Cryptosporangium aurantiacum: one gene and its partner. The protein of the gene in region 1 interacts with the protein of each later gene in a pairwise test. Links are inferred from orthologs where the notes say so. Each region holds a gene or a part of one and is shown on either strand. Other genes may lie near its edges.

Region 1 (15,386 bases):
TAACCGGTGTCCTCCCCCATCCAGAACGGAGAGCTGGCCGAGATCGCCAGCAGCACCGGCAGGTACTGGGAGACCCGCTGGGCGACCGCGACCGCGACGTCCCGGTCGGGCAGGCCGACGTGGACCTGCGCGCCGCAGATCAGCTGCTCACGGGCGAGCAGCTGGTAGTCGTCGAGCATCCGCTCGAAGCGGGCGTTCGGAGTGACCGACAGCTCCTCGACGTCCACCAGCGGGACCGTGCCCGCGGCGACGATGCCCAGTCCGACGGCGTCCGCGACCTCGCAGGCCTGGCGGCGGAGCGCGACGAGTTCGTCGCGGAGCCGCTCCAGGCTGGTGTGCACCTGGGTGTTCGTCTCGACCACCGAGCGGTGCAGCTCGGGCGAGTACGACGCGGCGGGCAGGTGCGCGAGCAGCTCCGGCGCACGCGGGACCAGCTCGCGGCTGTCCAGGTCGACGACGTGGAACTCCTCTTCGACGCCGAGCGTCAACGGCTCCGATGCCCGGACCGTGGCGGCGTCCGCCACCTGTCGAACCGTCGGCGTCACCACAGCCTCACGCTCTCCGCCCACCTATCCACCGCCTTTGCGTGTGCCGCCCACTGGCGGCTGGACTAGCGAGCCCCGATGGTTTCCGGCTTGCGTACCCAAGCCGTGAGGAGCCGGTAAATTCCCGGCAACACATCGAGACCTCCCCATCGTCCGGTTCATCCTGCTGTTCGGGCGCCGAACTCATGGTGCCCTACCCGGACCAGAGCGAACCTCGCTCGATCGGAACGCTCGGCGCCGCCGGAATTCACAGGCGTGATTTGCTCACAATTAGGGCATTACGGTGCCATGACGACGCAGACGCGACTCCTGTTGCTCGGAGCGGACGGGTTCGTCGGGCACCACGTCCGGGCCCGGCTCGCATCCGAGCCCGGCGTCACGGTCATCACGGTCGCGCGGCGCGGCGACGTCCACGCTGACGTGCAGCTCGACCTGACCGACGGTGTCGTCGGGGTCGCCCACGCGGTCCGGGAGGTCAGCCCCGACACCGTGGTGAACTGCGCGGGCGCCGCCTCCGCACCGAACACGGACCCGGCGGCGATGGCCGCGAACAACCTGGTTGCGGTCGGCAACCTGGTCGACGCGCTGCTCACATCCGGGCAGCCGATGCGGCTCGTGCACGTCGGCTCGGCCGCCGAGTACGGACGCGTGCCCGCGGGCATCGCGGCCAGCGAGGACACGCCGGAGCGGCCGGTCTCCACGTACGGCCTCTCGAAGCTGGCCGCCACCTGGCTGGTGCGGACCGCGGCCGCGGCCGGTCTGGACGCGGTCGCGCTGCGCGTGACCACGCCGATCGGCCCGGAGGCGCCGACGACCACGATCCCCGGGCGGGTGGTCGCGCAGCTGCGCCAGGTCGAGGCGGAGGGCGCAGGCGTGATCGCCACCGGCCCGCTGGACGACGTCCGCGACTACGTCGACGTCCGGGACGTGGCGGACGCGGTCGCGATGGCCGCGCTCCGGCCGCGCGGCCACGGCGCGTTGCCCTCGGTGCTCAACGTCGGCAGCGGGGTGGCGACACCGGTGCGCGAGATGGTGAACACGCTGCTGACGCTGGCCGGTTACACCGGCGGGCTGCGGACCGACGGTGGCGGAATCCACCGGGACACCGCGGTGCCGTGGCAGCAGTGCGACGTGAGCGCCGCCCGGAGCGCCCTGGGCTGGGCCCCGACACGCTCCCTGGAAACGTCACTCCGCGACCTCTGGGAGTCCAGCGACGCGCTGGCCGTTTGCTGACCTGGCCACGCACGAAGGACACCGGCCCCACCAGGTGACTTCGGCCTCGTCCAGCTGGAAGCCGCGGTGGTCGGAGGGGACGAGACAGGGCGCGGAGCCGATCGCGCAGTCGACGTCCTCGATCCGGCCGCAATCCCGGCACACCAGGTGATGGTGGTTGTCGGCCACCCGCGCCTCGTAGCGCCGTGCGCTCCCGGCCGGCTCGATCAGCCGGGCCAGGCCGCTGTCCACGAGCGCGGCCAGCACGTCGTAGATCGCCTGGGTCGACACCGCGCCGATGCGCGCGCGGACGGCGTCGGTCAGTTCGTCGACCGTGTGATGGCCGCCCTGAGCGAGCAGCGTGAGCACGGCGAGGCGCGGCGTGGTGATCCGGAGGCCGGCCGAACGCAGCCGCTCCCGGTTCTCGTCGGTCGTGGTAACCACGGACCCGGGTTACCAAGCTGGAACAGATCCAATCCTCGGACCCGAAAGAATCTTCCCGCACGGGGCGGCTGCCCTTACTCTCGGCGCCGTGCGCGCCCTCGCTGCTCTGCTTCTGCTCGCCACCGTGGCCGGCTGCTCGCTGTTGCGCGACGACGATCCGGCTCCCACGCCGACGCCGCCGAGCCCGGCCCCGGTCACCTCCAGCGCGTTACCGGCGCCCTCGCCGTCGCCGTCGCCGTCGCCGCTGCAGACGAGACCGCTGGTGCCGCTGACGCACGCGGAGCTCTGCGACTGGGCAATGGACATGGCCGCGCTGTTCGGCGGCAACCCGGACCCGGTGCAGTGGGAGCGGTTCGCGGGCGAGGCCCGGAAAGCCGCCGATCAGGAGTTGGCCCTGATCGGCGACAACATGGCGACCGCCATCCGCGGCGCCGACTACGCCAGAGCCACGAACATCCTGGAACGAGACCTCCCCGCCGAGTGCCCGCCGCAGTAGCGAACGCCCAATAACGGCGGGACGGCCCTCCCTTAAGAAAACGGCGGTGGAGCCCGTCCAGCGTCGTTCTGGGCGGGCCGTGCAGGTGGGCGCAGTAGGGTTCGAACCTACGACCCCTCGCTTGTAAGGCGAGTGCTCTTCCGCTGAGCTATGCGCCCGGATGGGACTCCTCTGAGGGTAGCGGGCCGCAGCCCGCCACCCGTAACGCGAACCCCCGTCACGACTCCAAGGCCGCGAGCGCGCTCGCGTAGTCGGTGGCCGAGCGGGCGACGCCGAGCTCGGTGACGACCTTCCACCGCACGACGCCCTCGGTGTCGACGAGGAACGTCCCGCGCCGCGCGGAGCCCTTCTGCTCGTCGAACACGCCGTAACTCTGCGCCACCGCCCCGTGCGGCCAGAAGTCCGACAGCAGCGGGAAGTCGAAACCTTCCTGGTCCGCCCACACCCGGTGCACGAAGAACGAGTCGACGCTGATCGTCAGGATCTGCACGCGGTCGTTCTGGAACCGCGGCAGGTCGTCACGCAGCGCGCACAGCTCGCCGGAGCACACCCCGGAGAACGCGAGCGGATAGAACACCACGAGCACGTTCTTGTCGCCCTTGAACGACGACAGCGACACCGGCTGGTTGTTCTGGTCCGCGAGCGTGAAGTCCGGGGCCAGGTCACCGACCTCGACGGGCATGAGTTTGTCCCTCCTCGAGTGAACGCACGCCAAAGACGCACCGGAGCGAACGCTGCCGGTGCCGGCGGGCGGCCCAGGTCAGCGCTTGGAGCGCGCCGCCTTCGGTGCGACGAGTCGCGCACCGGACCAGTCCTGCGCGGCGCTGATGCTCGACGTCTGCTGAAGGCCAGCGGTCGGAGCGACCTCGCTGATGTCGCTCGGCTCGACGTGCCCCGGCCGGCCGGCCTTCGGCGTCAGAAGCCAGACGACGCCGTTGTCGGCGAGCGGGCTCAGCGCGTTGACCAGTGCATCGAACAGGTCACCGTCGTCCTCCCGCCACCAGAGCATGACGACGTCGACGACCTCGTCGGAGTCCTCGTCGACCAGGTCGTCACCCACCCGGTCGGCAACGGCGTCACGCAGCTCCTCGGCGCAGTCCTCCTCGAAGCCGATCTCCATGACCACCATGCCCGGCTGGATGCCGAGCCGGTCGGCCGGGCTCTTGACGCCGTCGGCGTGACCCGCGGTCGCGCTCACTCTTCGGTTCCCTCCTCCTACTGATGGCGGCGCGTCGCCGCCTAGTCCGGTAGTCCACACATTCATCCAGCGCAACGCAAGTGTTGGCCTCAGATGGACGCGACGCGTCGCGCCCACCGGGTATTGACGGACCACCTGCGCCAGGTTTGTACCCGCAGGTCAGGCCCCCTCACACTCACCCGGCGAGGAACGAGAAGCGGACCTGGCGATCGTGGTTGTCGACGTTCAGGTCAACCAGGCACAGGCTCTGCCAGGTTCCCAGCGCGAGCGCGCCGCCGAGCACCGGCAGCGACGCATAGGGCGGAATCAGCCCGGGCATCACGTGGCTGCGCCCGTGCCCGCGGCTGCCGTGCCGATGCTTCCACCGGTCGTCGGCCGGCAGCAGGTCCTCCAGCGCTGCCAGTAGGTCGTCGTCGCTACCCGCACCGGTCTCCAGGACGGCCAGGCCTGCGGTCGCGTGCGGGACGAAGACGTGCAGGAGGCCGTCGCCCCGACCTCGGACGAACGCCGACGCCTTGTCCGTCAGGTCGAGCACGACCGGCTTGGATCCGGTACGGACGGTGATGATCTCGCTGTCCACATCCCCTATCCTGCCCGTCGCCTCCGTGTCCGCTGCGACGGGTGGTGCGGGCGAACACACTACCCACCAGTAACGGTCCCCCGGCGCTAACCATCCAGGCCACCAGGGGGCAGGATGGATCGGTAAAGCGAAAAGTGGCCTCGGCCGGTCGCCGACCGTGATCGACCGGACCTACCCACCGACGAGTGTGACGAGGATCGACGTGGCGAACTCACGCGAACGGCTCCCGGTGATCAGCGACGGGCTGCCCAGTCAGCTCCCGGACATCGACCCCACGGAGACGTCCGAGTGGCTCGAGTCGCTGGATGCAGTGATCGACAACGCCGGCCGTCAGCGGGCCAGGTACATCATGCTGCGCCTGCTGGAGCGTGCCCGCGAGAAGCAGGTCGGCGTACCTGCGCTGCGCAGCACCGACTACATCAACTCCATCCCGCCGGAGCGGGAGCCGTGGTTCCCCGGCGACGAGCACATCGAGCGCAGGCTCCGCGCGTACATGCGGTGGAACGCCGCGATCCTCGTGCACCGGGCGCAGCGTCCCGGCGTCGAGGTCGGCGGTCACATCTCGACGTACGCGTCCAGCGCGAGCCTGTACGAAGTGGGCTTCAACCACTTCTTCCGCGGTCACGACGACCCGGGCGGCGGTGACCAGATCTTCTTCCAGGGGCACGCGTCCCCGGGCATGTACGCGCGGGCGTACCTCGAGGGCCGGCTGACCGAGCACCAGCTCGACGGGTTCCGGCAGGAGTTCTCGCACCCCGGCGGCGGCCTGTCCAGCTACCCGCACCCGCGGTTGATGCCGGACTTCTGGGAGTTCCCCACCGTCTCGATGGGTCTCGGCCCGATCAACGCGATCTACCAGGCCCGGTTCAACCGGTACCTGCAGTCGCGCGGCATCCGCGACACGAGCAAGCAGCACGTCTGGGCGTTCCTCGGCGACGGTGAGATGGACGAGCCCGAGTCGCTCGGCGCGATCGGCCTGGCCGCCCGCGAGGAGCTCGACAACCTCACGTTCGTCATCAACTGCAACCTGCAGCGGCTCGACGGCCCGGTGCGCGGCAACGGCAAGGTGATGCAGGAGCTGGAGGCGTTCTTCCGCGGCGCCGGCTGGAACGTCATCAAGGTCGTCTGGGGCCGCGAGTGGGACCCGCTGCTGGCCGCCGACACCGACGGCGCGCTGGTGAACCTCATGAACACCACGCCGGACGGTGACTTCCAGACCTACAAGGCCGAGTCCGGCTCGTTCGTCCGCGAGCACTTCTTCGGGCGCGACCCGCGCACCCGCAAGATGGTCGAGCACCTCTCGGACGACGAGATCTGGAACCTCAAGCGTGGTGGCCACGACTACCGGAAGCTCTACGCCGCCTACAAGGCCGCGACCGAGCACTCCGGCCAGCCGACCGTGATCCTCGCGAAGACGATCAAGGGCTGGACGCTGGGCAGCCACTTCGAGGCCCGCAACGCCACCCACCAGATGAAGAAGCTGACGGTGGAGGACCTGAAGGCCTTCCGCGACCGGCTCTACATCGACATTCCGGACGAGAAGCTCGACAAGTACCTGCCGCCGTACTACCACCCCGGCAAGGACTCGGACGAGTACCAGTACCTGATGGAGCGTCGTCGCCAGCTCGGCGGCTCGGTTCCCAAGCGGGTCGTGAAGGCCACGCCGCTCCAGCTGCCCGGCAAGGACGCCTACGCGCAGCTGAAGAAGGGCTCCGGCAAGCAGAAGATCGCCACCACGATGGCCTTCGTCCGGCAGCTCAAGGACCTGATGAAGGACAAGAACATCGGGGCCCGCTTCGTACCGATCATCCCGGACGAGGCACGGACGTTCGGCATGGACTCGCTGTTCCCGACCGCCAAGATCTACTCGCCGCACGGCCAGGGTTACACCTCGGTCGACCGCGAGCTGATGCTGGCGTACAAGGAGTCGCAGCAGGGCCAGATCCTGCACGAGGGCATCAACGAGGCCGGTTCGGTCGCGTCGTTCACCGCGGTCGGGACGTCGTACGCCACCCAGGGCGAACCGATGATCCCGGTTTACATCTTCTACTCGATGTTCGGCTTCCAGCGGACCGGCGACGCGTTCTGGGCGGCCGCCGACCAGCTGGCCCGCGGGTTCGTGCTCGGCGCCACCGCGGGCCGCACGACGCTGAACGGCGAGGGGCTCCAGCACGAGGACGGCCACTCGCTGCTGCTGGCCTCGACGAACCCGGCGGTCGTCTCGTACGACCCGGCCTGGTCGTACGAGGTGGCGGTGATCACCGAGGACGCTCTCCGCCGGATGTACGGGGACGACCCGGAGAACATCTACTACTACCTGACCGTCTACAACGAGCCGATGGTCCAGCCCGCGATGCCGGACCACGTGACCGAGGAGGGCATCCTCCGGGGTCTGTACAAGTTCGCGCCGTCGCGGCGGACCGTGGACGGCGCGCCGCGGGCGCAGCTGCTCGCGTCCGGCGTCGCACTGCCCTGGGCCCTGCGGGCCCAGCAGCTGCTGGCCGAGGACTGGAACGTCTCGGCCGACGTGTGGTCGGTGACGTCCTGGACCGAGCTCCGGCGGGACGCGGTCGCCGCGGACGGTGACGCGCTCCTGCATCCGGACGCCGAGCCGCGGACGCCGTGGGTCACTGCCCAGCTGGCCGACTCCGAGGGGCCGGTCATCGCGTCCAGCGACTGGATGCGGGCGGTGCCGGACCAGATCTCGCGCTGGGTTCCGAGCGACTACACCTCGCTCGGCACCGACGGGTTCGGCGCGTCCGACACCCGGCACGCGCTGCGGCGGCACTTCAAGGTGGACGCCGAGTCGATCGCGGTGGCGACGCTGCGGGCGCTGGCCCGCCGGGGCGAGATCGAGGCCTCGGTGGCGGCGGACGCGGTCGCGAAGTACCGCATCGACGACGTGACCGCGGCCCCTCCGGGCGAGACCGGCGGCGCGTCCTAAGCCAGAACACGCTCCGGTGCCGTTTCGACGGTGCCGGAGCGTTTCTGTAGGCACAGCGTGAGGTGCGCGAGGAGTGCGAGCCCGAGGAGCAGGTACGCGTTCTGGACGACCGTGAACGGCACGGCGAGCCAGGGCTCGCCCGGGCGGTCGACGAGGCGGGTGGCCCACATCGGCGACGTCGCGAACACCACGACGGCGGCCAGAGCGGCTCGGCGGTAACCGTCCCGCACCAGCACCACCAGCGCCGGTAGCGCCCACACCCAGTGATGGCTCCACGAGATCGGCGACACCAGCAGACCGGTCAGCCCGGTGGTGGCCAGCGCGGCGAGCCAGTCCCCGCGCCGGGCGTACACGGCGGCCACTCCGATCCCGACGGCTCCGAGGACCAGCGGCACGAGGACGTACCACCCGCCGACCTCACCCGGCAGCCGCACCAGCGCCCCATAGGGCGACTGGTTGCTGACGTACGGCACGCCGACCCGCGTCGTGTCGTAGAAGATGTCCCGCCAGTACACGAGCGAGGCATCCGGGGCCACCAGGAACCCGAGCAGCGTCCCGCCGGCGAACGTCGCCCCGGCGATCATCGCGGCCCGGACCCGTCCCGCGGCCAGCAGCAGCACGATGAAGATCCCGGGGGTCAGCTTGATCGCCGCCGCGATCCCGATGCCGATGCCCGCCCACCTCCCGGACGCGCCCCGCCGCAGGTCGGTCACCACCAGCGCACAAAGCATCAGGTTGATCTGCCCCAGGAACAGCGAGTGCCAGACCGGCTCGAGCAGCAGCCCGCCGACGACCACCACGGCGAGCACGCGCCGATAGCCCGCCAGCGCGAGCACTCCGCGGCAGGCGACCACGAACGCGGCAACCGACGCCAGTGCCCAGAGCGTCCGCGCGAGCACGAGCGGCACCGCCGAGAGCGGTACGAACGTGACCGCCGCGAACGGGGTGTACGTGAACCAGTGCGCGGCCTGCTGTTCGAGGTAGAGCCGGGTGCCGTCGCCGACGACCTGCCCGCCGAGCCGGTAGATGGAGAAGTCCAGCGGGTTCCAGAGCAGGGTGAACACCACCACGACCAGCAGCTGGACCCCGAACGCGACGCGCAGTTTCGACATGCGCTAGACGCTGCCGCCGGGCACCGTCCGTCCACATCGCTCCGCGGGCGATATCGCCCCTGGTCAGCAGGCTTAATCCCGTGGGCTGACGAGGCCGAACTGGTAGGCCAGGATCACCAGTTGCACCCGGTCGCGGGCGTCCAGCTTCGTCAGTAGCCGCGCCACGTGCGCCTTGGCGGTGGCGACGCTGATGAACAACTCGGACGCGATCTCGGCGTTCGACAGTCCGCGTCCGACCAGCGTCAGCACTTCGCGTTCCCGGTCGGTGATCCCGTTGGCCGACGGACGCTCGGGTGGGGCTGCCGTGCGGCCGGCCAGCATGTCGACCAGGCGCCGGGTGACGCTCGGTGCGATCAGCGCGTCGCCGCCGGCCACCACGCGGATCGCCGCCAGGATCTCGTCCAGCCCCATGTCCTTGACCAGGAAGCCGCTGGCTCCGGCCCGCAGCGCCCCGTAGACGTACTCGTCGTCGTCGAACGTCGTCAGCACCAGCACACGGACGTCCGGGGTGGCCGCGCTGATCGCGCGGGTCGCTTCGATGCCGTCCATCTCCGGCATCCGCAGGTCCATCACGACGACGTCCGGCAGCAGCCGCTCGGCCAGCGCCACCGCCTCGGTGCCGGTTGCCGCCTCGCCGACCAGTTTCAGGTCCGGCGTCTCGGAGAGCAGCACGCGCAGGCCGGTGCGGATCAGCGGCTGGTCGTCGGCGAGCACGATCCGGATCATGAGGGCACCGGAATGGACGCCGCCACGCAGAACCCGCCTTCGGGACGCGGCCCGGCGGTGAATCGTCCGTTGAGCAGCGTCACCCGCTCGCGCATTCCCACCAGGCCGTATCCGGTGCCGGGCGCGCCGGTGCCGGGCCCGTCGTCGAGCACTTCGATCGAGAGCGCGTCGTCGCGGTAGTCCAGCAGGACCCGGCATCGGTCGGTGCTCGCGTGGCGCACGACGTTCGTCACCGCCTCCTGGACGATCCGGTACGCGGACAGGTCGAGATCTCCCGGCAGGTCCCGGATCGCGCCGGTGCGCTCGACCTCCACCCGGACCCCGGCGTCCGCGGCCGTGGTGATCAGCCGGTCGAGGTCGGCGAGACCGGGTGACGGCGCGGTCGGCAGGCCCTCGGGCTCGGTGCGGCGGAGCGCGGTGAGCGTCCGGCGCAGCTCGGCGAGCGTCTCCCGGCTGGTGGTCTCGATCGCGTCGAGCGCGTTCCGGGCCTCGTCGGGGCGGTTGTCGATGACGCGGCGGCCGACGCCGGCCTGGATCGCGATCACGCCCATGCTGTGGGCGATCAGGTCGTGCAGGTCGCGGGCGATGCGGAGGCGCTCGGCGGTGACCGCACGCTCGGTCTCCTCGACCCGCCGCGCCCGGACGAACTCGCTGCGCTGCCGCACCGAGTTCCCGATCGTCCACACGCAGACCATGATCAGCGTCAGGAGCGCGATCGAGCGTTGAGCGTCGTCGGCCGCCGTCATGTAGAACGTCGCGGCGAGCGCGGCCTGGACCAGCAGCGCCACCACCGCGCCCGGAAGCGAGACCCGCCAGGACCGGGTGGCCGCGAGCCGTCCGACGGCCGCGTCCATCGCCAGCACCCCCACGGGCCCGACGACCTCGACGTCCAGCAGCGGGGTCAGGGCCACGGTGGACAGCAGCACCACCGACAGCGCGGATACTGGGTGGCGCCGCAGCGCCACGAGCGGCCAGCCCAGTACCACGATCAGCGGGGGCACGAGCCAGGGACCGGCCGCCCCCGCCGTTCCGTACGGCAGCACGTACAGGAGGCTCAGCACCACCACGACCACCACCGACACCAGCGCCAAGACTCGACGTTGCGGCAGGGCACCATCCATCCGGCCACCGTAACGACGCGACGCCGTCCACACAGTGGCCTGCGGGCGTACGCCCCGAGGCCACCCTGGTTCGATCCGATTGCCCCCCGGATGAGCGGGTAACCCCCAGCTAGCGCGTGGTCACCCCGGCCGTCCGCGCAACACCGGTCATCTCAGATCAACGACGCCTGCGATGCCCCATGCCCCGAACCGGCCGGGCTCCCGCTAAGGAGGCGATCCCTCGTGCCCGACCAGGTCCGACTCTCCGACGGAACAGCTGTCGTCATTAGCTCCGCGCCGGACGGTCCCGACCGGACGCCCTCCGGGACGTGGCTCGCGCAGTGCGTCTGCAACGGTGCACCGGGACGACCGGATCGAGTCGACGTGACCTACGAGTCCCCCACGCCCGGCGCCCGTGCCCCGGTTTCGGTGACCCTGACGTGGAACGTCGCGCCGGAGCGGCCGCCGTCGCCGTCGGACGCTCCGCCCGGTCCGCCCCCCGGCGTGGTCTTCCCGAGCCAGCGCCCCGGCGCCGGTCCGCCCACCAGCCCGCTCTAAGGACGGTCGGCGCGGCGGCGCAGCGGCGTCCCGTACAGCGCCTGGTGCCGACGACGGTAGGCCGGCCACCAGACCAGCCGGAACAGCACCCGGATCGGCACCGGGAACTCGGCCAGCGCTTGGGCGACCAACGCCGGAGCACCCGCGCCGCACGCCCAGCCGAACAGCAGCGGCAGTCGCTTCTTGTCGTAGCTCTTGACCACTTCCTGCCCGTGCGCCAGCCACTCCGCGTGGCTGACGTGCTGGTGGATCAGCGGGACCGCGGTGCGCTCCTCGTCGTCCAGATGGCGGTTCAGCGCCACGTGGAGCCGGGCGAACGCCGCGGCGCGTTCGGCGACCGGGCGGGACCGATCGCCCGCGAGGGCGACGTCCGGGTCGATCTGCTCGTGCTGCTCCTCCAGTTCGTCCAGCAGCGGCGCCGAGCGCGGGGCTCGCTCCCGCAGCCACGGCCAGATCACGGTGTCCTCGTCGCTGTGGTGGTGGTGCAGGTAGGACAGCAGGAAGTCGGCCTGGTCCTCCAGCAGCGCCGCGTGGGCGGCGTCCCGCGGGTGCGGGAGCGCTTCGGCGAGGCGGCCGAACTCCACCCGGAAGCCCGCGTGGGCGAGCAGGAACGCGGACAGGTCGGGCACGGCGGGGTGAGCGGTGGCGGTGGTCATCGGATCCTCCGGTCGGTCGGTTGTCGCCGGCAGCGTCACCCCGCGCTCTTGAGTCGCTCTTGCGGAGCGCTTGATCCGCCCAGTCGGGTGGCTGACCGTTACGCGGTCCGGTGCGGTGACGACGGCTAGCGTGACCCGCCGTGGGGCTGGAGTTCGCCGTGCTGGGCGGGGTCAGCGCGTCTCGCGACGGTGAACCGATCGACCTCGGTGGCCGACGTCAGCGAGCCGTGCTGGCCCTGCTCGTCGTCGCCCGGGGTGCGGTGGTGCCCGCCGAGCGGCTGATCGGGGCGCTGTGGCCGGACGAACCGCCACCGAAGCCGCAGAGCGCGCTGCAGGCCTACGTCTCGCACCTCCGCCGGGCGCTGGAACCCGACCGTCCGGCGCGGGCCAGGACCGGCCTGATCGTCAGCCTGCCCGCCGGCTACGCGCTGCGGGTGGATGTCGACGCGGTGGACGCCTGGCGGTTCGAGCAGGCGGTGAAACGCGGTGACCCGGACGGGCTGGAGTCCGCCCTGCACCTCTGGCGCGGCGATCCGTACGCCGACTACCCGGAGGCGCCCTGGGCCGTCGCCGAGCGGACGCGACTCGGCGAACTGCGGTCGGCGGCACGGGAGACGCTGGCAGGCGTCCGCCTGGAACGGGGTGACACCGGCCCGCTGATCGCCGAGCTCGAAGCGATGGTCGACGATGAACCGCTGCGGGAGCAGCGGTGGCAGCTGCTGGCGCTGGCGCTCTACCGCGCGCACCGGCAGGCCGACGCGCTCCGGGCCCTGCGACGGGCGCGGGAGTCGCTGCGGGACGAGCTGGGCGTGGATCCGGGGCCGGCGCTACGCGCGCTGGAAGCCGACATCCTCGCCCAGGCCCCGTCGCTGACAGCACAGTCCCTCGCAGCGCCCGCCACGGCGGCGTCGGCCACCTCGGCGTCGGCTGGGCCGGCGGCCGGGGCCGAGGCCTGGGCCGGCGCCGGAGCCGGGGTCTCGGCCCTGACCGAGGGCGTGGCGCTGGTACCGCCGCCCGCGCTGTTCGGGCGGGCCGACGTTCTCGCCCGGCTGCGCGACGCCTCAGCGCCGCTCACGCTGGTCACCGGCGACGCGGGCAGCGGAAAGAGCGCGGTGCTCACCGCACTCGATCGGCACCGCCGCTCGCAGGGCTGGCGCGTCGCCTGGGGACACTGCCCCGAAGTGGACGGCGCCCCCGCGCTCTGGCCCTGGGTGGAACTGCTGCGGGCACTGCCCGGCGCGGACGACGTCCCGGAGCTGCGACCGCTGCTGGTCGACGACAGCGCGCCCGCCGACGTCGACCCGGCGACGCTCCGGTTCCGGCTGCGGCACGCGGCCACCACGTTCCTCCGGACGCTCGCCGCCGAGTGTCCGCTGCTGCTGATCCTCGACGACGCCCACCGCGCCGACCAGGCGACGCTCGACCTGCTGTGCCACCTGCTGGGGAACCTGCACGGGGCCGCGGTCACGACCGTCGTCGCGTACCGGGACGGCGAGGTCGCCGGGCCGCTGGAGTCGGCGCTGGCGAAGGTGGCGCGCCATCACCCGGCGCGGGTGCCGCTCGGCGCGCTGCCCGCCGAGGCGGTGGAGGCACTGGTCCGGGCCGCCGCGGCCCGCCCGCTGGACGACCTCGCGGTCGCGAACGCGGTCCGGCGCAGCGACGGCAACCCGTTCTACGCCCGTGAGCTGGGACTGCTGCTGGGCACCACCGAGGCGCCCGCGGTCCCGGCCGGTGTTCTGGACGTCGTCCGGCACCGGGTTTCGCTGCTGCCCGCCCCCGGACCAACCGTCCTCAAACTCGCCGCCGTCGTGGGCCGCGAGGTCGACCTCGACGTCCTGCTGGAGCTGCTCCAGGACACCGGCGTCGACGAGGACGACGTGCTCGACGCGGTGGACGCCGCTCTGGTCGCCGGGCTCCTGGAGGCCGACGGCGACCGGCTGCGGTTCAGCCACCTGCTCACCCGCGACGCGCTGTACCACCAGATCTCGCCACCCCGCCGCTCGCGCTGGCACGGGCTGGTCGCCGAGGCCGTCAGCCGGGTCCGTCCCGACGACGTCGCGGCCCTGGCCCGCCACTACGCCCTGGCCGGCCCTGGCCACAGCGCCGCCGCGGCGTCGGCGGCGGGGCGCGCGGCGTCCCAAGCCGAGAGCCGGAGCGCGTACACCGAGGCCGCGCGGCTCTGGCGGCAGGCCGCGGACGCCGCCGCGACCGCAGGCTCCCCCGCCCGCGACCGGGTCGCGCTCCTGCTCTCGCTCTGCCGCGCGCTGACCACCCAGGGCGCCCGCGCGGAGGCGGTCGTCGCGCGAGGTGAGGCGATCGCGCTGGCCAGGGCGGCGGCCAATCCGGCGCTGCTCGGCACCGCGATGACCGCGTGGGCCGTCCCCACGCTCTGGCTGCAGGGCCGGTTCCGGCACCACGATCCGGCGCTGGTCGCGGAGGTCTCCGCGCTGCTGGCGAGCAGCGCGGACGACGACGACCGCTGCCGGCTGCTGTGCGCGCTGGTCAACGAGTCCGAGGACCCGGCGGCCGGCATCTCGGCCGCCCGGCGCCGGGAACTGGCCGACGAAGCGGTGGCCCTCGCCGGGCGCTCCGGCGACCCGGACCTGATCGGTCTCGCGACCGCGGCCGCGCTGCGGACGTCGTACTTCGGCGTTCCACTGGAGCGGCGGCGGGACCTGGCCCGGACCGCGCTGGACGTCGGACGGCGGTCGGGCCGGGTGTTGCTCGCGCTGCTCGGTGAGCAGGCGTCGGCGCAGGTCGCAGCCGCCACCGGGGACGTCGACGCGTTCGACCGGCACCGCCGCGCCGCGGACGAGATGACCTCGCAACTGCACCTGGGCGCTGCGCGGCTGGTCGGCATCGCCGCGCTCGGGCTCCGGCACTCGCTCGCCGGGCGGTTCGCGCAGGCCGACGCGGCCTACTCCGAGTTGGCGGACGCGATCACGGCTGCGGGCGGCAACGGCGGTCCGCTGCTCGGGTTCGCCGCGCGCGTCGGGGTGGCCGAGGCGCGCGGCGAGGACGCGCTGGCCGCGCTCGCCGGCGAGCTGCCCACGCTTGCCGAGTTCGGACGCATCGCCCACGAACCGCAAGCCCGGATCCTGCTCGCGGCCGGACGGCTCGACGAGGCGCGGAGCATCTGGCGGCCGGACGAGGAACTACCGCCGGACTTCCTGGCCCCCGGCTGGTACGCGTGCCGGATCACCACCGCGATCGCGTTCGACGAGCCCGCGGTCGTGCGCGCCACGTACCGGACGCTCCGGCCGTACCAGGATCAGCTCTGCGGCGGGATCACCGGGACGCTGACGTTCGCGCCGGTCGCCCAGTACCTCGGCGACGCGGCCCGGTATCTCGGCGACGCCGAGGCGGCGGCTGCCCACTACGCCGCGGCCGAGGTGCTGGCTCGCCGCGCGGGCGCCCAGCACTACCTCGACCGCGCGCTGGCGTCCGTCAGAATGGCGGGGTGAGCGTCGCCGTCGTCCTTCGGTACCGGAAGGCCGTGACCTACGGCCACCATGCGCTGCTCGGCGCGCTGGAGGCCGAACCACCCGAAACGCCGTTCACGGTCGCGTTCGCGACCTCGCCGGAGGCGACCGCGGAGGCGATCACCGAGGGCCTGCGGTCGGCTGACCGCGTGCTCGTCCTCTGGTCCTTCTATTCGCCGGACGCCGCCGCGCTCGCCGTGGAACTCGCGACGATCCGCACGCTGGCCGACGACGAGCGAGTGCTGCACGTCGCGGGCGGTGTGCACGCGACCGCCGAACCGCAGCAGGTACTCGACGCGGGCTGGGACGTCGCGGCGATCGGCGAGGGCGAGA
Region 2 (15,055 bases), on another replicon or contig:
GACGTCACGCATGCCGGGCGCGATCGTGGTGGCGAAGTCGATCGCACCGAGCTTCTTCAGCACTCGCCCCGCGCGGCCGAGCTTGTAGAACATCTCCAGGTAGTCGAGCAGCGCCTCTTCGGCGTCCACGGCCAGCGCGCGGACCTCGCCCCCTTCGGGGGCGACCGCGATCGGTCGCTCGGAGTAGGGCAGCGGGTCGAGGCCGAACATCGGGGCGATCCCCTGCCGGCCTTCCACCTCGACGAGCAGCGTGCGGCGTCCGCCTGCGGCCAGCGCCAGCGCGAGTGCTGCGGCGACCGTGGTCTTTCCGGTGCCGCCCTTACCGGTGACTATGTGCAGCCGCGCCGGGGGGAACGCTGTGGATTCCTCGGGCACTCTACGAGCGTAACCACGCGGGGCGGCAAGCTGCCGGTCAGCATGGTGCTCCCAGTAGGGTGCGGCCATGACGAAGTGGGAGTACGTGACGGTCCCGCTGCTCGTGCACGCCACGAAGCAGATCCTGGACAACTGGGGTGAAGACGGCTGGGAACTGGTCGCCGTCGTGCCCGGCCCGAACGCCGAGCAACTCGTCGCCTACCTGAAGCGGCCCAAGGAAGGCCAGTGAGCAAGGTCGCAGAACGGCTCGCTGAACTGGGCCTGACGCTGCCCGCCGTGCCGGCCCCGGTGGCCGCCTATGTGCCCGCGCTGCGCACCGGCTCGTACGTCTACACCTCCGGTCAGCTTCCGGTGGTGGACGGCAAGCTCGCCGTCACCGGTTTGCTGGGCGCCGAAGTCTCTCCGGAGACCGGGTACGAGCTCGCCCGGACGGCCGGGCTCAACGCGCTCGCCGCGGTGGCCTCGGTCGTCGACCTGGACGACGTCGTGCGGGTCGTGAAGGCGGTCGGGTTCGTCGCGTCCGCACCCGGGTTCTTCGGCCAGCCGGGCGTCGTCAACGGCGCCAGCGAGCTGTTCGGTGCCGTGTTCGGCGACGCCGGCAAGCACGCGCGGAGCGCGGTCGGTGTCGCGGTGCTGCCGCTGAACGCCCCGGTCGAGGTCGAGCTGATCGTCGAGGTGCGCTGAGCTGTGTAGACCTACCGGCGCTCCGGCGTCGGTAGGTCTTTCACACGGGGGCGGACGGGATGCCGACGACGCCTCGCACGACTCGGCTGAGCTGGACCTCGAACGTCGCGCTCACCAGCGCGGTCGCCACCGACGACATACCCGCGTAGTCCTCGATCAGACGCGTCCGGTCGCTGACCAGGCCGTTCTCGGCCGCGTCGTCGCCGGGGCGCGGCGCCGGCGCCCGGAGCGCGAAGATCGGCGTGAACGCCTCCAGGATCTCCCGGGAGAGTTCCAGCGCGGCGGCCGCGACCCGCAGCTGCAGCCGGGTGATCTCCGTCGAGGGCAGACCCATCTCCCTGGCCCGGCGGCCGACCGCGACCAGCACCGGGTGGGTGCCGTGCCAGTTGCCGTCCGGCGCGCGGCTGACCAGCCCGTAGGACTCCAGCGCCTCCCAGGCGCCCGGCTGCGCGTGCAGGTCGGCCACGCCTTCGGGTTCGACCTGCAGGTCGGGGTCCGAGGTGTCGGTGGGTGACGGGAACCGCATCGCCAGGCCCTCGGCGTGCCAGGCCAGCGCGAGTTCCGGCGCGTTGTGGCCGGTCTGCAGCAGCGCCCGGATCGCGGCCAGCGAGAACCCGGCCCGCTGTAACCGCTGGATCAGTTCCAGCCGGTCGATGTGCGAGTGGTCGTACACGCTCCGCCTGCCGACCCGGCGGGGCGGGTGCAGCAGCCGCCGGGACTGGTGCGCGCGGACCAGCCGGACGCTCACCCGGCACTGTTCGGCCAACTGCTCGACGCTCAGATCGGTCGGCAACTGCCGCTGGGCGAGAGTGTCGGCGGAGGGCAGCACGGTGGTGGGGATAGTGGCAGACTCTCCGTGATCTCTGCGGTCGCGCCCCGTCACAGCTGGCACCGTACTCCACGACGGCGACCGCGTACCGGGCTGCGAAGCGAACGACGGAGCCCAGATCGCCGACAGCAGGTCGACGACAGCCCTCCACGACCTACGATGCCCTCATGGTTCCCGGAGTGCCGGCCGAGGCCGCAGACGCAGGACGGCCCGCGCAGCACCCGCGACCGCCCACGCCCCGCGACGCGTCGACGACGATCCTGCTCCGCGACGCGCCCGGTGGCATCGAGGCATATCTCCTCGTCAGGTCGACCCACCTCGCCGCGTTCGCCGGGCTCACGGTGTTTCCCGGCGGCTCGGTCGATGCGGGGGACTACGTCCGCGAAGGGTCCTGGCGCGGCCCTGACCCGGCCGGCTGGCCGCTCGGGGCCGCAGCCGACCTGTCCAGGGCGCTGGTCACCGCGGCGGTTCGCGAGACGTTCGAGGAGATCGGCGTACTGCTGGCGGAGCCGGCCGACGGGCAATCGTTCCCCGGCGCGGCCGACCTCGCGCACGACCGGGCCGCGCTGGAGGCCGGCGAGGCCACGCTGCCCGCGTTGCTGGACTCCCGAGGTTTGGTCCTCCGGACCGACCTGGTCCGCCCGTGGACGCACTGGATCACCCCGGAGGCCGAGAAACGCCGGTTCGACACGCGGTTCTTCGTCGCCGGGTTGCCTGCCGGTCAGCAGGTGCAGCAGCCCTCCGGCGAAGCGACCCGCGGGCTCTGGCTCCGTCCGGCCGAGGCGCTCGCCACGGTCGAGCGCGGCGAGCTGGGCATGCTGCCGCCGACGGCGTCCACGCTGCTGAGCCTGACCGAGTTCGGAACGCTCGCGGACGTGTTCGCCGCGGCCGAGACCCGGACGATCCGCCCCATCCAGCCCGTGTATCAGCGGGGTGAGGGCGGGCCGCAGCTCACGCTGCCGTCGGACGCGCTCGAACTGCTGCCCGCCGGTGTGACGCCGGAGTTCGTTTCCGGCCTGCTGGCCGGTATCGCGCGACACGGGCGGCTTCCGGCGACGCAGCCCGAGAAGGGGTCGACGACGTGACGCTGCCCGACTGGGTTCCGGCTTGGGCGACGCTCGTCCGCGCGGACAACCCCGGACCGATGACGCTGGACGGCACCAACACCTGGGTGCTGCGTGCGCCGGGTGCGAGCGGCTGCGTGGTCGTCGACCCCGGTCCGCTGCTGCCGTCGCACCTGGAGCAGGTGGCCGCCCACGGCCCGGTCGTCGCGACGCTGCTCACCCACGGCCACCCGGACCACGCCGAGGGCGCCCGTCGGTTCGCCGAGATGACCGGTTCGGACGTGCTCGCGCTGGACCCAAAACACGCGGTCGGCGGCCAGGCGCTGATCGCGGACGGTGAGCCGCTGGACGTCGCGGGCTTGAGGATCCGGGCGTTCGGAACGCCCGGTCACACGGCGGACTCCGTCTCGTTCGTCGTCGGGGAGGAAGCCGTGCTCACCGGCGACACGATCCTCGGCCGGGGCACCACGGTCGTCGCCTGGCCGGACGGCCAGCTCGGCGACTACCTCACCAGCCTGGAGCGGCTCCGCGGGCTGGGCTCGATCCCGGTGCTGCCGGGGCACGGCCCGGTGCTACCCGACGCGGAGGCGGTGGCCGGGTACTACCTCCGCCACCGGGCCGAGCGGCTCGCGCAGGTCCAGGCGGCGGTGGCCGCCGGAGCCACCTCACCCGCCGAGGTGGTCGCGACCGTATACGCCGACGTCGACCGGTCGGTCTGGCCGGCCGCCGAGCTCTCGGTGCGTGCCCAGCTCGATTACCTCCGGGTGGCCGACCGACCATGACCTGTCCGGCCCTCCCGATGGCACCGCCGCCTTTGACCGGGGGCCGACGATTGACGTGCCCGGCCCTACCGATGGCACCGCCGCCTTTGACCGGGTACCGACGATTGACGTGCCCGGCCCTACCGATGGCACCGCCGCCTTTGACCGGGTACCGACGATGACGTGTCCGGTGTGCGGCACGGTCGCGGTGCCTGGCGCGCGGTACTGCCATCACTGCGGTACCCGCCTGCCGGACGTCGAGCCTGCCGCGTTCGCGACCGAACGCCGGGTCGTGACGGTCCTGTTCGGTGACCTCACCGACTTCACCGCCTGGTCGGAGGACCTCGACCCGGAGCGGGTCGGCAGGTTGACCGACCGGGTGCTTGCGGCCTGCGCGCAGGCCGTCACCGCCTTCGGCGGTCACGTCGACAAACTGACCGGCGACGGCATCATGGCCGTCTTCGGCGCTCCGGTCGCCCATGAGGACGATCCGGAGCGCGCGGTCCGCTCGGCGCTGGCCATGCAGCGCGCGGTCAAACGCGTGATCGAGGACGAGCTGGGTGGTGGACGCCGCCTCGGGCTGCGCGTCGGGGTGAACACCGGCGAAGTGGTCGCCGGTGTGCAAGCTGCCCTCTCTTACACGGTCATCGGCGACACCGTGAACACCGCTGCCCGGCTGTCGGACGCCGCCGGCATGGGCGCGGTCTATGCGGGCGCCCGTACCCAGCGCGCCACACGCGACCGGGCGGCCTGGCGTCGCCTGCCACCGCTGCGGCTCAAGGGCAAGCGTCAGCCGGTCGAGGCCTACGAGCTCCTCGGCCTGCGCGACGCCCCCGGCATCCGGCCGGGACTCGGTGACGAGGCGCCGTTCGTCGGACGCGAGGTCGAGACCGGACGCCTGCTCGGACGGTTCGCGGAGGTCGTCGACGAGGGCGAGCCGCGCGTCGTCGTCGTCACAGCGGAGGCCGGGGCGGGCAAGACCCGGCTCGGTGCCGAGGTCGCCCGGATGGTGGGTGACTCGTACGGCGCCCGCACGCTGTCCACCCGCTGCCCGGCGTTCGGCGAGACCGGGCGGCTGGCGCCGCTGGCCGACCTGGTCCGGCAGGCGTGCGGTGTCGAGCCGGACGAGCGGGGCGACCGGATCGCCGAGCGCATCCGCCGGGTCGCCACCGACCTGCCGGATCCCGGGCTGGGGCCGGGTGGCGTCGAGGTGCTGTTCGACCTGGTCGGGGTGGAATCCGACGTGGACGCGCTGAGCGGCGTCCCGGGCATCTCGACCGCGGCCGGACGCCGGGAGCGGACGCCCGCCGTGCTGGCAGCGCTGCTCACCGGGCTGGCCGCGACCGACCCCGTGCTGGTCGAGCTCGACGACGTCCACAACGCCTCGCCGGACACGCTGGACGCAATCGGAGGGCTCGTCGACCGGCTGGACGGTGCGGTTCTCCTGCTGTTGCTCGGTCGTCCTGAGCTCGTCCGGACGCACGGGCTGCTGACCCGGCTGGCCGCCGCCGAGCCGCTGCCGCTGCCGCCGCTGACCGGTGCCGCGGTCTCCCGGCTGCTGCGTTCGTACCTCGGTGGCCCGCTCGACCGCGCGGACGAGACCCGGCTGCTCGCCACCGCCCAGGGCAACCCGTTCTACCTGGCCGAGCTGGTCTCGCTGCTGGTCGAGCAGGGACGGCTGACCGGGGGAGCCGGCGGCTGGCGGCTCGCGCCGGGTGGTTTCGCCGGGCGGCTGCTCTCCTCGGACCTGGCCGCGGTGCTGACCGCCCGTATCGACGCGTTGCCGCCGTACCCACGCACGGTCCTGCGGGACGCGGCCGTCGTCGGTGACCGGGTTCCGGCCGGTGCGCTGGAGGAGCTGCGGGGTAGCCGCCGCTCGCTGGCCACCGCGGCGTCCGACCTCGACCGGGCGCTGGCGGACCTGATCAGCAGACGCATGCTCCGCCGCACCGCCAGCGGCGGATACGGCTTCGTCACCGCGCTGATGCGGGAGGCGGCCTACAGCGGCATCGGGCACGCCGACCTGGCCGCGCGGCACGCCCGGATCGCCCGCTGGGCCGACGGCGAGCCGGTGCGCGGCCTGTCCGACGTGGAACGCGACGAATTCATCGCGCGCCACGCCGAGCGGGCACTGCGGCTAGCCGACCAGATGTCGCTGCCGCCCCAGCACCAGGCCCGGCAGGTCGCCGGAATCGGGGTCGCCGCGCTGCACCGGCTGTCCGAGCGGACGATCGCGCTCGGTGAGCCGGCCCGCGCACTCGGCCTGCTCGACCGGGCGATCGCGCTGCTGCCGGAACGGGCCCAGGGCACGGTTGGTGTCGACGACCTCCGGCTGCTCCGAGCGCGGGCGCTGCTGGCCAGCGGTCGGGCCGACGAGGCGCGCGAGATCGCGTCCGCGGTCGCGGTGGGGGACGGTCCGGTGGCCGTCGCCGCGCTGCTGGTCAAGGGCGAGGCGCTGCGGGCGGTCGGCGAGACCAGGGCGGCGGTCGCGGCGTGGAGTTCGGCGCTGCGCCGTTCCCGGGCAGCCGGCCTGCCGCACTGCGAGAGCGAGGCGCTCCGGCGGCTCGGCATGCTCGATTACCTCAGCGGCCGGTTGCCGCTGGCCGAGCGTCGCTTCACCGCCGCGTACCGGGTCGCGTCGGCGTCCGACGACGGGCCGGGTACCGCCTGGGCCCTGCAGCATCTGGCGTGGTCGGCGACCACCCGGGGTGACTTCGACCGCGCCGACCGGGTGCTGGAGGAGGCGCGGGCGGTGTTCGCCCGGCTCGACGACCCGGCCGGCCGGTCCTGGGTACGTGGCACGACGGCTTTCGTCCGACTGCTGGAGGGACGCCTGCACGAGGCGCGCCGCCTCGCGGAGAAGTTCGTGCCGTACGCCGAGCGGGTCGCCGACGGGTGGGCGGTGGCCGCGCTCCGGATCGTGGACGCGTTCGCCGCCGCCGAGCTGGGTGACCTCACTCACGCCACGGACCAGGCCGACCTGGCGCACGCCGCGTTCGTCGCCGGGCACGACCCGTGGGGCGCGAGTCTGGCGCTCACCGTCCGCGGGGTGATCGCCCGCGGGCTCGACCGCCTGGACGAGGCCGTCGAGCTGCTGACCGAGGCACTGGAGGTCGGCGCGCAGATCAGTCACCCGCTCACCGCGGGTATCGCGCTGACCGTGCGCGGCTACTGCCATCTCGGCTCGGGCGAGGTGGCGGCGGCCGAAGCGGACGCCGTCCGGACGCTGGAGCTCATCGCGCCGCTGGAGGTCGACCCGTCCACCCGGGTCGGCCCGCTTGTGCTGCAAGCGCAGGCCCGCCGCCTGAGCGGTGACCGGGACGGCGCGATCAAGCTGTTCGGCGAGGTGGTGAACGACGCCAGCGGCCCGTCGCTGCTGTTCCCTCGGCGTCAGGCGCTCGCGCACTACGCCGGTGTCCTGCTGGAGGCGGGCCGGGCGCAGGAATCGCTGGAGTGGGCGCGCCGGGCGTCCCGGGTGCCCGCCGAGGACATCCGCAGCCGGATCGTTTCCCGGCGGGCGCTGGCGGTCTCGCTGGCGGCCTCCGGGGCGCTGCCGGAGGCCCTCGTCGCGGCGGACGAGGCGGTGGCGCTCGCCTACGGGACGGAGCAGGCCTCGGAGCGGGCAGCCAGCGATACGGTGCGTGACCGTGTCGCTCTGGCGCACGCGCTTGCTCGCCCTGAGTAGTCAGAGGGTCAGCCGAGCGGTCGGAAAGATTGTCTGCCGCGAGACAGCTCACGGCCCACGACTCGCGGGAAGTCGGTACGGTCGTCCAGTGCGAAGTGAGGCGTCCGGGACCCAGCCGGCATCACCGGTGGCCGGTCTGTCCGATCTGACCGTTCTTGCCCGTGGTGGGTATTCCACCGTGTACCGGGCCAGGCAGGACTCGATCGGACGTGAGGTCGCGCTCAAGATCGACACTCGCTCGTTGGAGTCGGAGCGTGACCGGCGTCGCTTCCTGCGTGAGGCGGAGGCCGCCGGTCGGATGTCCGGCCACCCGAACGTCGTCAACGTGTACGACGCCGGGGTGACCGAGGACAACCACCCGTACCTGGTCATGGAGCTCTGCACCGGCGGTTCGTACGCGTCGCGGCTGCGGCAGCACGGCCCGCTGTCGCCGGTGGAGGTCCGCGACGTCGGGGTCAAGATCGCGGACGCCCTGCAGGCCGCGCACGACAACGGCATCCTGCACCGGGACGTGAAGCCCGGGAACATCCTCATCAACCGGTACGGGGTGCCGGGCCTGGCCGACTTCGGTCTGGCGGCGTTGCCCGACCCGAGCCGGGAACTCTCGGTGACGATCGAAGCGTTGACGCCCGCGTACGCGCCGCCCGAGGTGTTCCGGATGGAGCCGCCGACGCCGCTGGGTGACCAGTACGCGCTCGGGGCGTCGCTGTACGCGCTGCTGTCCGGGCGTCCGCCGCGGTGGCCGGAGACCGGGACGCCGAGCCTCGCCACGATGGTCATGATGCTGGACGAGCCGGTTCCGGACATCCCGGGCGTCCCGGCGTCGTTCTCGAACGTGTTGCGGCAGGCGATGGCGCCGTACGCCGAGGACCGGTACCCGTCGGCCGCGGAGCTGCGGGACGCGTTGGCCTCGATGGACCTCGACGCCGATACCGGGTCGCGCCACGCGTTCGGCGCGGTGCCGCCGGTGCCGTCGTCCGGTCCGCCGTCGTCGGGCGCGCCGTCCTCCGGAGCACCGTCCTCGGGGGCGCCGTCGTTCGGAGCGCCGTCGTCCGGTCCGCCCGCGTCGGGCGCGGCCGCCGCCGGTTCGGTGTACGGCGGCCGGACCGGTTCGCCGTCGGGACCGCCGTCCGGGCCCTCGTCAGGGCCGCCCTCCTCGGGCGGCGGGTACGGTGCCGCGTCCAGCGGTCCGGTGACCGGCGGGTGGCAGCAGGGCGGTCTACCGCCCGCGCCGCACAGCGGTCCGCCCGCCCCGTCCGCGCCGTACAACCAGCCGCGGGGCGGGGCCAACCCGACCTCGGTGTTCCCGAGTAGCACGTACGCGCCGGGCAAGCCGGAGGCCGGCGGGTACCAGCCGCCGTACGGTCCGCCGCCGGGCGGCTTCAACGCTCCGCCGCCGGGTGGGCCGCCGAGCTCACGCGGGACGAAGCGCGTGCTGGTGATCGTCGGCATCGTGGTGGCCGCGCTGATCGTCGCCAGCGGGATCGGGCTCGCCGTGACGGGCCTCCTGGGAGGCTCCGACGATCCGCCGCGGCCGCCGGCGACCACGGAGCCGGTCGAGGGTCCGCGGACGACCGGGCCGCCGCAACCGTCCCCCACGCGCAGCGGCGAGCTGCCCGGCTTCCCGCTTGACCAGATGCCGACGTCCACCGCCGGTGCGAACGCGTTCGACAGCGCGTGCGAGGTGGCGGTGCTGGCGGCGACCGGGTCCGGCATGCAGGCTCAGTGCCCGGCGAAACCGGAGTGCTGGCGCGACCAGTCCAATGGCTCGGTGCGGGCTCGTGGGTGCACGAACAACCACACCTGGGAGACGTACGTGATCGGGACGCTGTCCTCGAGCACGGGCGGCACCGACCCGAAGGCACTGCAGGCGGACCCGCACGTGCAGTTCCTGTGCTCGTCGACGGTGCTCACCGCGGTGTTGACCGCAACCGGCCAGGACGCCGGTGGGTGGCGGACGACCGCGTCCGCGTTCGGGGCCACAAAGTTCCGCTGCCTGGCCGGCAAGGGCACCGACGAACTACGCCGGGCCTACTTCGTGAGGTGACCGGCCTGCCACGTTCAAACAAACTGCGCGCTGCGGACGGCGTCCACAGCGCGCAGTTTGTTTGAAAAGCGCCGCCAGGCGCGTGCTTCTGTTCTGTTTGAACCTGGAGCCTGGTCAGGGCGGGGCTGGCAGTCGAGCGCGAGGCCGCCTCGTATAGGTCATACTCAAGGCCTCGCGCTCGCCTGCCAGCGTCGCCCTGACCAGGCCGTGCAGAACTAACGAGCGCGGCGGGATAGGCGCTCGGGGTCGAGGAGCACGACGCTCTTGCCCTCCAGGCGGAGCCAACCGCGGGACGTGAAGTCGGCCAGCGCCTTGTTCACGGTCTCCCGGGACGCGCCGACGAGCTGCGCGATCTCCTCCTGCGTCAGATCGTGGGTGAGGCGCAGCGCAGTGCCTTCCCGCGTCCCGAACCGCTTTGCGAGCTGCAGCAGGTTTTTCGCGACGCGGCCGGGCACGTCGGTGAAGATCAGGTCGGCGAGCGCGTCGTTGGTGCGACGGAGCCGACGGGCCAGCACCCGCAGCAGCTGCTCGGCGATCTCGGGCCGGTTGGTGATCCACGGCCGGAGCGACTGCTGCCGCATCCGGGCGACCTTGGCGTCGGTCACCGCGACCGCGCTCGCGGTTCGCGGACCGGGGTCGAACAGGGACAGCTCGCCGAACAGATCGGACGGCCCCATCACCGCGATCATGTTTTCTCGACCATCCGCAGCGCGGCGGCCCACCTTAACTTTCCCGGACATCACGATATAAAGCGAGTCACCGAGTTCTCCTTCGGAGAAAATCGTGTGACCCTTCGGGATGTCGAGGTACTCCAGGTGGGCCGCGAGAGCCTCAGCTGACTCCGGCTCGACCCCCTGAAACAGCCCTGAGCGGGCAAGTACCTCGTCCATGACCCCACCTCCAGCAGCGGCCGACTGTCGGTGAGTCTATGGGGCGCGTGGGACGGGGCGGGCAATGACCCGCTCCCGACGCCCCGAGTCGTCATTTCGCGTTCCGAACGCGACGGCCTTGATCGTTTCGGTTCTCGCGCGAGAGGCTACCTGGAAAAACGCGGCTGAATGCACAAATACCGAGGGTGTCCGGTGTCCGACTCGGGCGTGGAGGCGCACATCGTAGGGTGGCGGAACGGCAGTCGCGCCGTCACAGCAACGACGGGAGGCCGGGTGGAGGGTGCTGCCTCGGTCCCAGGATTCACCATCCTGTCTGTGCTGGGCAGCGGTGGTTTCTCCACGGTGTACCGGGCGCTCCAGGAGTCGATCGGCCGCGAGGTCGCTGTGAAGATCGACCATCGTGTGCTGCTCGACGAGGCCGACCGATCCCGGTTCCGCGCCGAGGTGCGGGCCGCGGGGCAGGTCTCCGGACATCCGAACGTGATCGACATCCACGACGCCGGGATCACCGCCGACGGTCGCGCCTACCTCGTCATGGAGCTGTGTCCGGCCGGCTCGCTCGCCGACTATCTCCGTCAGCACGGCTCGATGCCGCTGACCCAGGTGCTCGACGTCGGGGTGGCGATCGCGGACGCGCTCGCGGCCGCGCACCGGGTCGGGGTCGTTCACCGGGACGTGAAGCCCGCCAACGTGCTGTACGACCGGTACGGGCACCCCGAGCTGGCGGATTTCGGCCTCGCCGCGCGGTACGACCCCACCACCGAGTCCACGTCGACGCTGGAACTACTCACCCCGGCGTACGCGGCGCCGGAGATGTTCTGGTCGCGCCGTCCGACGCCCGCGGTCGACGTCTACGGCCTGTCCGCGACGCTCTACGCGCTCCTCACCGGCCGTCCGCCGCGGTGGCCCAGGGGCGGGGGCAACCTCACCGACGCTGAGATCGCAGGGCTGCACTCGGCGCCGGTTCCCGGAATCGCCGGCGTTCCGGACTCGGTCGTCGCGGTGCTGCGAGCCGGCATGGCGCGGGAGCCGGAGAACCGGCTGCCCACCGCTGGTGCGCTGCGGGACGCGCTGCGGGCACAGCGGGCGGCTCTCGGCACCGCCCCGGAGCGACTCGCGGACCCGGGGGCTCCCGGCGCCGACCACGACGTCGCCGATCAGCCCACCGCTCGCCTCCCACGGCTCCGCCCGAGTGTCGGAGGGGACACGTAGTCTTCTCCGCGTGAATGCTGCTGCCGTGGAGAGTCCGCTCGCGCTGAAGCGCCGGGCTCGCCGGATGCACCGGATCCTCACCGAGACCCACCCCGACGCGCATTGTGAACTCGACTTCACGACGCCGCTGGAGCTCGCGGTCGCGACGATCCTCTCCGCGCAGACGACCGACGTGCGGGTCAACCTCACGACTCCGACGCTGTTCGCGAAGTACCGCACGGCCGAGGACTACGCCGGTGCCGACCGGACCGAGATGGAGACGATCCTCAAGCCGACCGGGTTCTTCCGAGCGAAGACCAACTCGCTGATCGGGCTGGGTCAGGCGCTGGTCGAACGATTCGACGGCGAACTACCCCGGACGCTGGACGAGCTCGTCACGCTGCCGGGCATCGGGCGCAAGACCGCGAACGTCGTCCTGGGGAACGCGTTCGGCGTACCGGGCATCACCGTCGACACCCACTTCGGGCGGCTGGTGCGGCGGTTCCACTGGACCGCGGAGGAAGACCCGGTCAAGGTCGAGCACATCGTCGGCGACCTGTTCCCCCGCAAGGACTGGACGATGCTCTCCCACCGGCTGATCTTCCACGGCCGACGGGTCTGCCATGCCCGCAAGCCCGCCTGCGGTGCCTGCACGCTGGCGCCGCTGTGCCCGTCGTACGGCGCCGGCCCGACCGACCTGCCGACCGCGGTGAAGCTGCTCAAGGGGCCCAGGGTCGACGAACTCGCGTCGCTCGTCGGGGCATGAGCACGCGGTTTCGACTGGCCGCCGTCGCCGTCTCGCTGGCGCTGGTCGCCGGGTGCAACGGCGGGGACGCCGAGGAGCCCGCCACCGCCGCGTCGACCGGTGCCGCCTCGTTCCGCGGTAGCGGGTTCGCGGCCTGTCCCGCGCCGACCGGCTCGCCGCGCGCCGACAGCCCGCTCGCCGACGTCCCCGCGCTGCCCTGCATGGACGGAAGCGGCTCGACGGTGACGGTCGGCGCCCCGACCGGCCGACCGCTGGTACTCAACCTGTGGGGCTCCTGGTGCCCGCCGTGCGGCGAGGAACTGCCCGCCTTCGTCCGGCTGTCGCGCACCGCTGGTGACCGGCTGACGGTGGTCGGCGTCAACACGTCCGACGACGCGAAGCGCGCGGTCGCGGCGGCAGGCGATCTCGACGTCACGTTCGCCAACGTCTTCGACCGGGGCGAACGGGTACGGAAGGCGCTCAGCGTCAACGCGTTGCCGGCGACCGCGTTCGTCGCCGCGGACGGTCGAGTCGTCCACGTATACCGCGGTACACCGCTCACCGACACCACTCTCAGGGCGCTCGTCAGGCAACATCTCGGCGTCCAGGTGGAATGACGCCACCCGCCGCGGGGTTTCTCGTTCGTGGTGACACGTGGGCGACTGTGCGATCGTGAGCGCGGAGTGCACGCTGGTCTGGTGACGAAGCGAGAAACGAGGACGGCGTGAGCGGGGCCTTCCCGGACGTCGGACCTGACACGCCCGGCCACCCCGAACCCGGCGTGGACGCGCTGCCTACGTTCCTGCACCGATTGGTCGAAGCGCTGCCGCGCGTCCGTAGCGAGCAGATCTCCCGTTTCGTCCCGGCGCCGGACGGCAGCGGACGTCCGTCCGCGGTCCTGATCCTGTTCGGCGAGGGCGAGAACGGCCCGGACGTCCTGCTCCTGCAGCGGGCCGCCACCCTGCGCAAGCACGCCGGCCAGCCGGCCTTTCCCGGCGGCGCGACCGATCCGGAGGACGACGGACCGATCGGCACCGCGCTGCGGGAGGCGAACGAGGAGGTCGGGCTCGACCCGGACTCCGTGCGCGTGATCGGCGAGCTTCCCCCGGTGCTCATCCCGGTCTCGGGGTTTGTCGTCACCGGAGTGCTCGGATGGTGGGAGAACCCGCATCCGGTCGGACCCGCCGACCCGGCGGAGGTCGCGACCGTGGCCCGGGTACCGATCGCCGAGCTCGTCGACCCGGACAATCGCTTCCGGGTTCGTCACCCCAGCGGTGTGCTCGGCCCGGGATTCGGCGTCAGCGACATGTTCGTCTGGGGCTTCACCGCGGGCCTCATCTCGTTCGTCCTCGACCTCGGGGGCTGGTCCCGGCCGTGGAACCGCAGGAACATGCGCGATCTGCCCGCCGAGGATCTGGCGCTGGCGATGCGGACGCGGCCACCCGACGCGGTGCGCTGAGCGTCTGCGGTTGGGACCGGCCAGCTACGGTGGCCCTGTGTTCTCGTCGCGACGCCGCGGGGCGGCTGGCCCCCTCGTGGCCGTCGTCGTCCCCGTGCTGCTCGTCGGGGCGTGCTCCGGCGGCGGACCGGCTGGTGACGCGAGCGAATCACCGACGACGATGGCGAGCGCGACGGTCGGCTCCGACGGCATGCAGACGGTCACCGTCACCGGCGACGACCAGCTCCGTTACGAACCGTCAGTTATCAAGGCGAAGCCCGGCAAGTTGCGCATCACACTGCGAACACTTGGCGGAACACCTCATGATCTGGAGGTCCGCCCGGTCAAGATCAATACCGGCCTGGTCTCCAAGGATCAGGAACGGTCGATCGAGGTCACGCTCAGTCGCGGACGCTATGACTTCGTCTGTACGTTCCACCTCACGTCGAACATGGTCGGTGTGATCGACGTCAGTTGAGATAGCACACCGCGATGCGCCTGACCGGAAGGACCCCGAGTGGACGGAAGCCTCCTCGACCTCGCTCTTGTCGTCGGAATCATCGGGTTCGCAGTGAGCGGATACCGCCAGGGTTTCGTCGTCGGGGCGCTGTCGTTCGTCGGTTTCTTCGGAGGCGCGCTGTTCGGCGTCCAGTTAGCTCCGGTCATCGCGTTCCAGTTCGAGAGCCAGACCAGCCGAGTGGCGACCGCCCTCGTGATCGCGTTCGGCTGTGCGCTGATCGGACAGGTGCTCGCGGTCGCGATCGGGAGCCGGGTGCGGGCCAGCATGCGGTCGTCCGGCCTGCGGGTCGTGGACGGCTTCGGTGGGTCAGTCGTCTCGGTCATCGCGCTGCTGCTGGTCTCCTGGATGGTCGCGACGCCCCTGGCGTCGTCCTCGTCCCCCTGGCTGGCCGGACAGGTCCGGCGTTCAGTGGTGATCCACGCGGTCAACAACGCGGTTCCGGACGCCGTGCGCCAGCTGTACGAGCGCTTCGGGGAGGTCGTAGAGCAGGGCGATTTCCCGCAGGTGCTGGGCCCGCTGACGCCGACCGAAGTGCGCGAGGTCGCTCCTCCGGACGGCGAGCTGGCGTCGTCCCCGGTGGTCACCAACGCGCAGGCATCGGTCGTCAAGGTGATCGGCCAGGCGCCGTCGTGTGACCGGCGCCTGGAAGGAACCGGCTTCGTCTACGCCGAGAATCGCGTGATGACCAACGCCCACGTGGTCGCCGGCACCGACGAGGTGGAGATCGAGGCACTCGGGCAGGAGTACGAGGCGAAGGTGGTCTGGTACGACCCGGACGTCGACGTCGCCGTGCTGGAGGTCAAGAACCTCAAGGCGCCGGTGCTGA

The links.
Region 2: the proteins of aceE (region 1) and nth interact in binary tests that used the Escherichia coli proteins (3 or more experiments, as listed by UniProt). The link is inferred for Cryptosporangium aurantiacum from one-to-one orthologs.

What each region holds. Positions count from the first base shown.
Region 1 is NZ_FRCS01000008.1:256,758-272,143, forward strand. Bases 4,300-7,619 are described here. They hold aceE (pyruvate dehydrogenase (acetyl-transferring), homodimeric type), read left to right. Parts: upstream 4,300-4,677; coding sequence 4,678-7,419; downstream 7,420-7,619. Other genes in these bases: BUB75_RS26225 (YjbQ family protein), read right to left, coding at 4,300-4,475; BUB75_RS26235 (glycosyltransferase 87 family protein), read right to left, coding at 7,416-7,619. In the rest of the region: BUB75_RS26190 (carboxylate--amine ligase/circularly permuted type 2 ATP-grasp protein), read right to left, coding at 1-524; BUB75_RS26195 (NAD-dependent epimerase/dehydratase family protein), read left to right, coding at 834-1,778; BUB75_RS26200 (Fur family transcriptional regulator), read right to left, coding at 1,731-2,201; BUB75_RS26205 (hypothetical protein), read left to right, coding at 2,290-2,697; BUB75_RS26215 (peroxiredoxin), read right to left, coding at 2,915-3,379; BUB75_RS26220 (DUF3052 domain-containing protein), read right to left, coding at 3,458-3,895; more of BUB75_RS26225, read right to left, coding at 4,071-4,299; more of BUB75_RS26235, read right to left, coding at 7,620-8,531; BUB75_RS26240 (response regulator), read right to left, coding at 8,604-9,257; BUB75_RS26245 (sensor histidine kinase), read right to left, coding at 9,254-10,378; BUB75_RS46470 (hypothetical protein), read left to right, coding at 10,742-10,915; BUB75_RS26255 (hemerythrin domain-containing protein), read right to left, coding at 10,912-11,571; BUB75_RS26260 (ATP-binding protein), read left to right, coding at 11,712-15,035; BUB75_RS26265 (TIGR04013 family B12-binding domain/radical SAM domain-containing protein), read left to right, coding at 15,032-15,386. UniProt on the Escherichia coli protein: Component of the pyruvate dehydrogenase (PDH) complex, that catalyzes the overall conversion of pyruvate to acetyl-CoA and CO(2).
Region 2 is NZ_FRCS01000002.1:711,637-726,691, reverse strand. Bases 10,421-13,409 are described here. They hold nth (endonuclease III), read left to right. Parts: upstream 10,421-11,527; coding sequence 11,528-12,292; downstream 12,293-13,409. Other genes in these bases: BUB75_RS10050 (NUDIX hydrolase), read left to right, coding at 13,053-13,409; BUB75_RS10055 (TlpA family protein disulfide reductase), read left to right, coding at 12,289-12,888; BUB75_RS10065 (serine/threonine-protein kinase), read left to right, coding at 10,651-11,547. In the rest of the region: ATPase BagA, read right to left, coding at 1-444; Sp36 family protein, read left to right, coding at 443-604; BUB75_RS10100 (RidA family protein), read left to right, coding at 601-1,059; BUB75_RS10095 (MerR family transcriptional regulator), read right to left, coding at 1,100-1,888; BUB75_RS10090 (NUDIX hydrolase), read left to right, coding at 2,056-2,973; BUB75_RS10085 (MBL fold metallo-hydrolase), read left to right, coding at 2,970-3,734; BUB75_RS10080 (adenylate/guanylate cyclase domain-containing protein), read left to right, coding at 3,892-7,398; BUB75_RS47005 (serine/threonine-protein kinase), read left to right, coding at 7,487-9,445; BUB75_RS10070 (Crp/Fnr family transcriptional regulator), read right to left, coding at 9,661-10,335; more of BUB75_RS10050, read left to right, coding at 13,410-13,730; BUB75_RS10045 (cupredoxin domain-containing protein), read left to right, coding at 13,807-14,187; BUB75_RS10040 (MarP family serine protease), read left to right, coding at 14,227-15,055. UniProt on the Escherichia coli protein: DNA repair enzyme that has both DNA N-glycosylase activity and AP-lyase activity. The DNA N-glycosylase activity releases various damaged pyrimidines from DNA by cleaving the N-glycosidic bond, leaving an AP (apurinic/apyrimidinic) site.